Regions from separate parts of the Enterobacter sp. UNJFSC 003 genome, predicted to be linked through region 2. Evidence: predicted binding sites of a transcription regulator. Region 2 holds the regulator's gene; each other region holds the start of a gene.
The links. Region 2 encodes CRP, which controls carbon source genes, mostly activating them, when cyclic AMP is high. Its sites were predicted from a motif close to ATGTGANNNNNNTCACAT; they were not measured.
Positions count from the first base shown of each region.

Region 1 (3,279 bases), on a different contig from region 2:
CGATCGGCGACTGTGCGTCATGTGCCCGTCCTGAAGGCGGTTTTGTGCCTCCGCGTGCTCAGGCGGCCCATCAGATGGCAAGCCTGGTTCTGCACAACATCCTGGCGCAGAACAAAGGCAAGCCAATGAAGGCGTATGTCTATAAAGACCACGGTTCTCTGGTATCACTGTCGAATTTCTCTACCGTCGGCAGCCTGATGGGTAACCTGATGCGTGGCTCCATGATGGTAGAAGGGCGCATTGCACGCTTCGTGTATATCTCCCTGTACCGCATGCACCAAATTGCGCTGCACGGTTACTTCAAGACTGGCCTGATGATGCTCGTAGGCAGAATCAACCGCGTCATTCGTCCGCGTCTGAAGCTGCACTAATCTTTCTCTCCCTCCGGGCCATCCGGAGGGGGTTTTTAGCATTTCATGCTGCACATCTCCCATTGACTGCTTAAGAGTTCTCTTAAATACGATATATCTCTTCTGTATGCCGATTTTTTGATCCTTTATCTGATTGGCGAAGCCGCTTCCGTATTGCAAAATTGTTACCAATAGCAACAAAGGAGGAAGTCCCGTGAATAAATCAATGTTGGCGGGTATAGGGATTGGTGTCGCGGCTGCGTTAGGTGTGGCTGCCGTTGCCAGTCTCAATGTGCTTGATCGCGGCCCGCAGTATGCGCAGGTAGTGTCCGCTACCCCGATTAAAGAAACCGTTAAAACGCCTCGTCAGGAATGCCGTAACGTTGCGGTAACCCACCGTCGTCCGGTACAGGATGAGAACCGTATTGCAGGCTCAGTGCTGGGTGCAGTGGCGGGTGGTGTGATTGGTCATCAGTTTGGCGGCGGCCGCGGTAAAGATGTTGCGACTGTCGTTGGTGCACTGGGTGGCGGCTACGCCGGTAACCAGGTGCAAGGCGCAATGCAGGATGGCGATACTTATACGACCACTCAGCAACGCTGTAAAACCGTCTATGACAAGTCGGAAAAAATGCTGGGCTACGACGTGACGTACAAAATTGGCGACCAGCAGGGCAAAATCCGTATGGATAAAGACCCTGGTACCCAGATCCCACTGGATGGGAATGGTCAGCTGATCCTGAATAACAAAGTGTAAAAAAGCAGTTCTCTGAACTTAGCTCCTCAGCGCTCAGGCTGAGGAGCTTTTTTTTATCTTAAATTTTAAGAAGTTCCGGCCAGAGACGCAGTGTGGTCTGGGCAATGTATTGCAGTTTTTCAAGCGTCGCGCCTTCACGCGCGCTTATCGACATTCCCTGCAAAATGCAGCTCAGGTATTGCGCCAGCGCCTGCGGGTGACAATGCGCCGGGATTTCACCCCGCTGCTGTCGCTGGGTCAGAAACGTACTCAGCGTCTCTTCCTGCATGGCATGGCGTGATTTCACCGTATTGGCGATCTCGTTGGATGATGCCGCAAGGGTGGCGGAGGTGTTGATCATAAAACAGCCTGCCGGCGTATCTTTGCTGGTGAAGCAGGTGGCGACGGCGCTGAAATAGTCCCGCAGTGCCTGCTCGACCGTTTTCTCTTCACAGAAAAGCTGCGCTTCGTGTTTTGCAGCAAAGCGCGAAATGTATCTGTCCAGGACTGCTCTGAACAACCCCTCTTTATTGGTGAACTCGGCATACAGCGTTGGCGCTTTGGCACCGGTTGCCTCTACCAGATCGGAAAGCGAGGTTGCTTCATACCCATGCTGCCAGAAGAGTGTCATGGCCTTATCAAGCGCTGCATCCCTGTCGAACACTTTTGGTCGGCCACGGCTTTTCTTTGCGCAACTCGTGACATCGGTTGTCATTTGCCGTCGGTCCTCTGTTGGTTTGTTGAACGCCCATTATAAAAATAAACGCCAACCATCACCAGCGATGATTTCTTAAAAATAAATTAATCATATGGGTATGAAAAATAAGGGAATTAAAATTAATATAACGGTCGTTATAAAAATGTATTGACGCGTGAGCTGGATCACATTTATTATTTACCTATCGATCGTTAAGTAAATAACTAACGACCCCAAATTCATCTGCTTAAAGGTAAAATCATGAAAAACGTAAAAACCCTGATCGCTGCTGCTGTCCTGAGCTCACTCTCTTTTGCTAGTTTCGCGGCTGTTCAAGTGCAATCGACGCCTGTAGACCAGCACAAGGTCGGTACCATCTCTGCAAGCGCAGGGACTAACCTGGGTTCACTGGAAGATCAGCTGGCACAAAAAGCCGAAGCCATGGGTGCAAAATCATTTCGTATCACGTCAGTGACCGGTCCTAATACCCTGCACGGCACTGCGGTAATCTACAAATAAGCCTGGCTAAACCCTCATTTATGCCACTGCAATAAAAAACGCCCTGCATCGCAGGGCGTTTTTTATTCTGTTTTACATCGTCTGTTGAGCGATATTGTGATGCCGCGTGACGTCTGTTGGCATACCGGATCGCGCCTCCATCGCGCGCTCCATCACTGCGCCATCGGTGCTGGCATTCGTTTTGAAGCTCACCATTGCCGCATTCAGGTTTATCGGCAGGGTTTGCGGATCATCACCCATATTTTTCGATAACGGCTGGTGAATCTCGACCAACCGCACGCCGCCCGGCTCTTCTGAGACTTTGATTGGCGTATTGATAATATTCACTTTCGTGCCCAGCTCAATGACGTTGTAAAGCTTTTTGATGTCGTCATCGCGCAGGCGAATGCAGCCCGAGCTGACGCGCATCCCGATACCGAAGTCAGCGTTGGTGCCATGCAGCAGATATACACCGCCGTACGCGGCGAGGCGAATCGCATGGTGCCCCATTGGGTTATCCGGCCCGGCAGGTACCACGGCCGGAAGGTCTATGCCTTGTGCTTTATAGCGGGCACGAATATTGGCGGTAGGCGTCCACGTCGGGTTTGCACGCTTCTGCGACACGGTAGTGACCATTGTCGGTGTAAGCGTGTCGCCGCCCAGTTGGCCAATGCCGATAGGGTAGACGGTCACTTCGTTTTTACCCGGCGGATAATAATAGAGTCGCAGTTCTGCAAGATTGATCACCAGCCCTTCACGCGGCGCATCCGGCAAAATGGTCTGCAGCGGAATGGTCAACACGCTACCGGCGCGCGGGACATAAGGGTCAACGCCAGGGTTGGCCTGCAGTAAGGCCAGAAAGCCGACGTTATATTTTTTGGCAATAGCTTCCAGCGAGCCACCGTTATTTTCGACCACATGAAAACGGTTCTGCCCGACAACATTGCTGCCAGCAGGAGGCAGTGGCCAGGTATTCGCGCGGGCAGGCAGGGCAATCGCCA
Region 1 covers NZ_JBAKHK010000002.1:436,726-440,004, reverse strand. The annotation lists gene V5P19_RS08200 (NAD(P)/FAD-dependent oxidoreductase) at 1-371, shown strand, start outside; gene V5P19_RS08195 (glycine zipper 2TM domain-containing protein) at 565-1,104, shown strand; gene comR (TetR family copper-responsive transcriptional repressor ComR) at 1,163-1,798, opposite strand; gene bhsA (multiple stress resistance protein BhsA) at 2,042-2,299, shown strand; gene V5P19_RS08180 (L,D-transpeptidase family protein) at 2,372-3,279, opposite strand, start outside.
Region 1: a site for CRP is predicted at 1,954-1,971, ahead of bhsA (multiple stress resistance protein BhsA). Genes of this name have one in related genera too.

Region 2 (3,279 bases):
ATCCAGAAGCTGACCCGTGACATCAGCGAACGCGGTCACTCGCGCGAGGCGGTGATGGATTCGGTCGTCCGCTCAATGGAAGACTACATTAACTTCCTGACGCCGCAGTTCTCCCGCACCCATATCAACTTCCAGCGCGTCCCCACGGTGGACACCTCCAACCCGTTCGCCGCCAAAACGATACCCTCTCTGGATGAGAGCTTTGTGGTGATTCATTTCCGCAATCTCGAAGGGATCGATTACCCGTGGCTGCTGGCGATGCTGCAGGGCTCGTTTATTTCGCACATGAATACGTTGGTGGTGCCGGGCGGAAAAATGGTGCTGGCGATGGAATTAATCATGACGCCGCTGGTACAGCGGTTGATGGAAGGTAAGCAGATCGCGTGATCCTATTCCCTCTCCCACACGGAGAGGGTTAGGGTGGGGGCATCAGAACGCACGATGCCCCTTCATTAGGCCTCGATCACTTCATACGAATGCGTAATGTTCACCGCTTTCTCCAGCATTAACGCCACCGAACAGTACTTCTCCGCGGACAGATCGACCGCGCGTGATACCGCCGCATCCTTCAGTTCTTTACCGGTAACGATAAAGTGCAGGTTAATGTGGGTGAACAGGCGTGGCGCCTCTTCGCGACGTTCTGACGTGAGCTTAACTTCGCAATCGGTCACATCATGACGACCTTTTTGCAGGATCGAAACGACGTCGATCGCGCTGCATCCCCCCGCCGCCATCAGCACCATTTCCATAGGGCTTGGCGCTTTGTCACCGGAGTTACCATCCATCAAAATCTGGTGTCCTGAAGCGGACTCGCCCAGGAACGTTAAACCTTCAACCCATTTCACACGCGCTTGCATATACATAACTCCGACGTTGCATTTTTGGTGACAGATTACGCGTGCGTTACAATTCTCGCAACGGAAGGCGACCTGCATCATGCTGAAGCGAGACACCAGGAGACACGCGGCAAAAGCTATGCTAAAACACTCTGGATGCTACAGTAATACATTGACGTTACACATGTATGCAGAGGACATCAAACTTTACTGGCTGCGAAACGTTACGACAGCCGACTTCCCAGGGTATGGGTAAGAATTCGATTGCAACCCCAGAGTCCGGATGCATCTTATGGCTCTGGTGACAGCTTATAACAGAGGATAACCGCGCATGGTGCTTGGCAAACCGCAAACAGACCCGACTCTCGAATGGTTCTTGTCTCATTGCCACATTCATAAGTACCCATCGAAGAGCACGCTGATTCACCAGGGTGAAAAAGCGGAAACGTTGTATTACATCGTTAAAGGCTCGGTGGCAGTGCTGATCAAAGATGAAGAAGGGAAAGAGATGATCCTTTCTTATCTGAACCAGGGCGACTTCATCGGTGAACTGGGCCTGTTTGAAGAGGGCCAGGAACGTAGCGCCTGGGTTCGTGCAAAAACTGCATGTGAAGTCGCTGAAATTTCTTATAAGAAATTCCGTCAGCTGATTCAGGTTAACCCTGACATCCTGATGCGTCTTTCTTCGCAGATGGCACGCCGTCTGCAGGTCACGTCAGAGAAAGTGGGTAACCTTGCCTTCCTGGACGTTACCGGTCGCATCGCGCAGACACTGTTAAACCTGGCGAAACAGCCAGACGCCATGACCCACCCGGACGGCATGCAAATTAAAATTACCCGTCAGGAAATCGGTCAGATCGTCGGTTGCTCCCGTGAAACAGTGGGTCGTATCCTGAAAATGCTGGAAGACCAGAACCTGATCTCTGCCCACGGTAAAACTATCGTGGTCTACGGGACCCGTTAATTCCGGTAAAACGGCGTGTCATCGCAAGGTGACACGCCGTTTTTGTCTCTATTCCCCATGTGGCGCAGGCTGATTTATCACCCGGAAGTTAACTACGCACTGCGACAAACGCTGGTGTTGTGCCTTCCTGTGGCCGTAGGTCTGCTCCTCGGACACCTGCAACAGGGTCTGCTGTTTTCCCTCGTGCCCGCCTGCTGCAACATCGCCGGTCTGGACACGCCGCATAAGCGCTTTTTCAAACGCCTGATTATTGGTGGCAGCCTGTTTGCAGGATGTAGCCTCGCCGTGCAGCTGTTGCTTGCCCGGGACATTCCTCTCCCTCTGATATTAACCGTGCTGGCGATGACCCTCGGCGTGACTGCCGAAATCAGCTCGCTGCATGCCCGCCTGCTTCCCGCCTCGCTCATTGCCGCCATCTTCACGCTGAGCCTTGCTGGGAATATGCCGGTATGGGAACCGCTGCTGATCTACGCCCTTGGCACGCTGTGGTACGGGCTGTTTAACTGGTTCTGGTTCTGGATGTGGCGGGAGCAGCCGCTGCGCGAATCCCTGAGCCTGCTCTACGTGCAGCTTGCGGACTATTGCGACGCTAAATATACCCTGCTCACCCAGCATACCGACCCGGAAAAATCGCTACCGCCGCTGCTCGCGCGTCAGCAAAAAGTGGTCGATCTGATCAGCCAGTGCTATCAGCAGCTGCACATGCTCGCCGCCAACCGGAATCATGATTACAAACGGCTACTGCGCACCTTCCAGGTGGGTCTGGATCTGCAGGAGCATATCTCCGTTAGCCTGCATCATCCGCAGGAGGTGCAAAAGCTGGTCGAGCAAAGCCACGCCGAAGCGGTGATCCGCTGGAATGCGCAAACCGTGTCGGCGCGCCTGCGCGTGCTGGCGGATGACATTCTCTATCATCGCTACCCCACGCGCTTTAACATGGAAAAACAGCTCGGTGCGCTGGAAAAAATTGCGCGCCAGCACGCGGAAAATCCGGTCGGCCAGTTTGCCGCCTGGCACTTTAGCCGCATCGCGCGCGTCTTGCGAACGCAGCGTCCGCTCTATCCCCGCGACCTGATGGCCGACAAACAAAAACGCCTGCCGCTTCTGCCTGCGCTGAAAAGTTACCTCTCCCTGAAATCTGCCGCGCTGCGCAACGCCGCGCGGATTAGCGTGATGCTCAGTATCGCCAGCCTGATGGGGATGGCCCTGCATCTGCCGAAGCCCTACTGGATATTAATGACCGTGCTGTTTGTCACACAAAACGGCTACGGTGCCACGCGGGTTCGTATTCTGCATCGGGCGGGCGGGACGTTGGCCGGGCTAATTATTGCGGGTGTGACGCTGCACTTCCACGTCCCGGACGGCTATACGCTGGCGGGTATGCTGGTAATTACGGTAGTGAGCTACCTGATTATTCGCAAAAATTACGGCTGGGCGATGGTGGGCTTTACCGTGACGGCGGTATACACCTTGCAGTTG
Region 2 covers NZ_JBAKHK010000008.1:162,558-165,836, reverse strand. The annotation lists gene V5P19_RS17805 (phosphoribulokinase) at 1-387, shown strand, start outside; gene V5P19_RS17800 (OsmC family protein) at 453-857, opposite strand; gene crp (cAMP-activated global transcriptional regulator CRP) at 1,168-1,800, shown strand; gene V5P19_RS17790 (YccS/YhfK family putative transporter) at 1,858-3,279, shown strand, end outside.

Region 3 (3,279 bases), on a different contig from region 2:
TAGAGTAGCCGGTTTCGTTATCGTACCAGGAAACCAGTTTAACGAAGTTGTCGTTCAGTGCGATACCCGCTTTAGCATCGAACACGGAAGTGCACACTTCGCCGTTGAAGTCGGTAGATACAACGTCGTCTTCGGTGTAACCCAGAACGCCTTTCATTGCGCCTTCGGAAGCAGCTTTGATTGCTTTCTTAATTTCTTCATAAGAAGCAGCTTTTTCCAGACGAACGGTCAGGTCAACAACGGATACGTTAGGGGTTGGAACGCGGAACGCCATACCAGTCAGTTTACCGTTCAGCTCTGGCAGTACAACGCCTACTGCTTTAGCAGCACCGGTAGAAGATGGGATGATGTTCTGAGCTGCGCCACGGCCGCCGCGCCAGTCTTTGTGAGACGGGCCATCAACGGTTTTCTGAGTAGCGGTAGTTGCGTGAACGGTGGTCATCAGGCCTTCAACGATACCGAAGTTGTCGTTGATAACTTTAGCCAGTGGAGCCAGGCAGTTGGTGGTGCAGGATGCGTTGGAAACGATGTCCTGGCCAGCGTATTTTTCGAAGTTAGCGCCTTTAACGAACATAGGCGTGTTGTCTTTGGATGGACCAGTCAGAACAACTTTCTTCGCACCTGCGGTGATGTGTTTACGCGCGGTTTCGTCGGTCAGGAAGATACCGGTAGCTTCAGCGACTACGTCAACACCGATTTCGTTCCATTTTAGGTTAGCTGGATCTTTTTCAGCAGTAACGCGGATGGTTTTGCCGTTAACAACCAGGTGGCCGTCTTTCACTTCAACGGTGCCGTTGAAACGACCGTGAGTTGAGTCGTACTTCAGCATGTACGCCATGTATTCAGCGTCCAACAGATCGTTGATACCAACGATTTCGATGTCAGAACGTTCCTGAGCAGCACGGAAAACAATACGGCCGATACGGCCAAAACCGTTGATACCTACTTTGATAGTCATATATTCCACCAGCTATTTGTTAGTGAATAAAAGGTTGCCTGTAAAATTACAAAAACCTTACGCAGCGTCAAGCGGAATCGTGTCAATCATTGCGACAAATCAATCCTGTGACTAACGTTTGTGCGACTGACTCGCCTCACTTTCCCTTTGAGCTAGCAACCACATGGGGGCTGCGGCCGGAATTTTAAAGGCCTCTCAGGATAAAAGTGTGATAAAGGTCACAATTGCCTGACCGCCTTTTTGCGACACATAAGTTTAGAACAAAAGTGCACGCGTTGGTGTTAATGTTTTGTTAGAATCCGGCTTAAAAGATGTCTGTTTCTACAGCGAGATGTAAGCATATGTCGAACCAACGTAACCCTGATGATTTGAAAAAAAACCTGACCGAAATGCAGTTTTACGTGACGCAGAATCACGGGACTGAACCGCCATTTACCGGGCGTTTACTGCACAATAAGCGAGACGGCGTGTATCACTGTCTGGTGTGCGATGCCCCGCTGTTTAATTCGCAAACCAAGTACGATTCCGGCTGCGGCTGGCCGAGCTTTTACGAGCCGGTGAGCGATGATGCTATCCGCTATCTGACCGACTCCTCTCACGGCATGGTCCGCACCGAAATACGCTGCGGAAGCTGTGATGCCCACCTCGGTCATGTCTTCCCGGATGGCCCTCAGCCGACGGGAGAGCGTTTTTGCGTGAATTCAGCGTCGCTGAGCTTCAGCGATGATGAAAACGGTGACCAGACCAAAGGTTGAAAAAACGATTCAGCAAATTATTCCTTTGTTAGGGAGGCATCATGAATATTGATGACATGATCGGCGGTATGACACCGGAAGTTTATCAGCGCCTGGTGACGGCTGTTGAACTGGGGAAATGGCCCGATGGCGTAGCGCTCACCCCAGAGCAGAAAGAGAACAGCCTGCAGCTGGTGATGCTGTGGCAGGCACGCAACAACACGGATGCACAGCACATGACCATCGACACCCGGGGGCAGATGGTCATGAAGAGCAAGCGCGAACTGAAAGAAGATTTTGGCATTACGCCGAAGCCTATTGCGACGTTGAAAATACAGTAATCGTGCAGGTCAATGCCCTCACCCACAGGGAGAGGGCATGATAACATTACGGCTTGTGCTGGATCCCAAGCGACTCCGCCAGCTGCTTCGCTAACTGGTTATTGTCATCCGCACCGTACTCCCAGAACATCGCCCCGGCAAGGCCTTTCGCCTTGATGTAATCCGCTTTGATTGCCACGGAACGTGGGTTCTCGTAAGAGATGGCAAACAGCGCCTTACCGTCTGCGCCCTTCAAGGAAAGCCACGGCACCTTCGCCCGATCGTCCCAGTGCTCGGTAAAGCGCTTCTGCGGGTCGTTCAACAGCTTTTTTACGATATCGTTATACTTCACGTAGGTGTCTTTGGTCAGGTCATAGCCCAGCGATGTAAACAGGCCGATTTCACGTGGACCAAAATAGGGCTGCGTAACCGGATTCTTTTGCGCATCCGGTTTTGTCCAGTCGATACCCGGCTCTACGGCACGCTTCGGCACGCGGCCATAGAAACCTATCCCGAGGTTCATCTGCTGAGGCTTCAGCCCCGCAGCCAGATAGTTATTCACCACAAAATCGACGCTGTATTTATCGGCTGCTGCGACCGTCGGCCAGTCGCGGGAGTCATACAGGTTGGCATTAAAATATTGGGTGCCGTACGCCATGTCGTAGGTCATCAGGTTGATGTAGTCGAGCAGTGGGGCAATCGCCTTCACGTCCACCCAGCTTTTCGGACTTTCCGCATTGGCGCCTACCGCAATGGTGACCAGCTTTTTCTGCCCGAAGGCGTCGCGCATCTCTTTTAACAGCGCGGTGAAGTTGTCGCGATCGGCAGGAGTACTTGCCACCAGCCCCCACGCACCGTTCACCGGATACTCCCAGTCGAGATCGATCCCGTCCAGCGCGTATTTCTCGACAATCTCTTGGGCCGAGCGAATGAATATCGCGCGCGTCGCTTTGGTGGCCGCCGCACCCGAGAAGCCGCGCGCCCCCCAGCCGCCAACGGAGAGCAGCACCTTAAGATTTGGGTTTTGCTTACGCAGGACTGGGATTAACGCGAGGTCGGCGGCGACCTTTGGCGACAGCCAGATTTGATGCCGTTTCGCCGGATCTTTCAGCGCGGCGTGGGTTTCGTCTTTCTCGTCGTTATAGACCAGACCAAACGAGTAATTCAGATGGGTAATCTGGCGAACGTCAAGCTTATTGATGTCGCCACCCGGTCCGGCAGTGACATCACCGCCACCGTTAAAGTAGCCCACAGACATCAGGGTATT
Region 3 covers NZ_JBAKHK010000002.1:386,661-389,939, reverse strand. The annotation lists gene gapA (glyceraldehyde-3-phosphate dehydrogenase) at 1-958, opposite strand, end outside; gene msrB (peptide-methionine (R)-S-oxide reductase MsrB) at 1,300-1,713, shown strand; gene V5P19_RS07940 (YeaC family protein) at 1,755-2,033, shown strand; gene V5P19_RS07935 (glycoside hydrolase family 18 protein) at 2,080-3,279, opposite strand, start outside.
Region 3: a site for CRP is predicted at 1,165-1,182, ahead of msrB (peptide-methionine (R)-S-oxide reductase MsrB). Genes of this name have one in related genera too.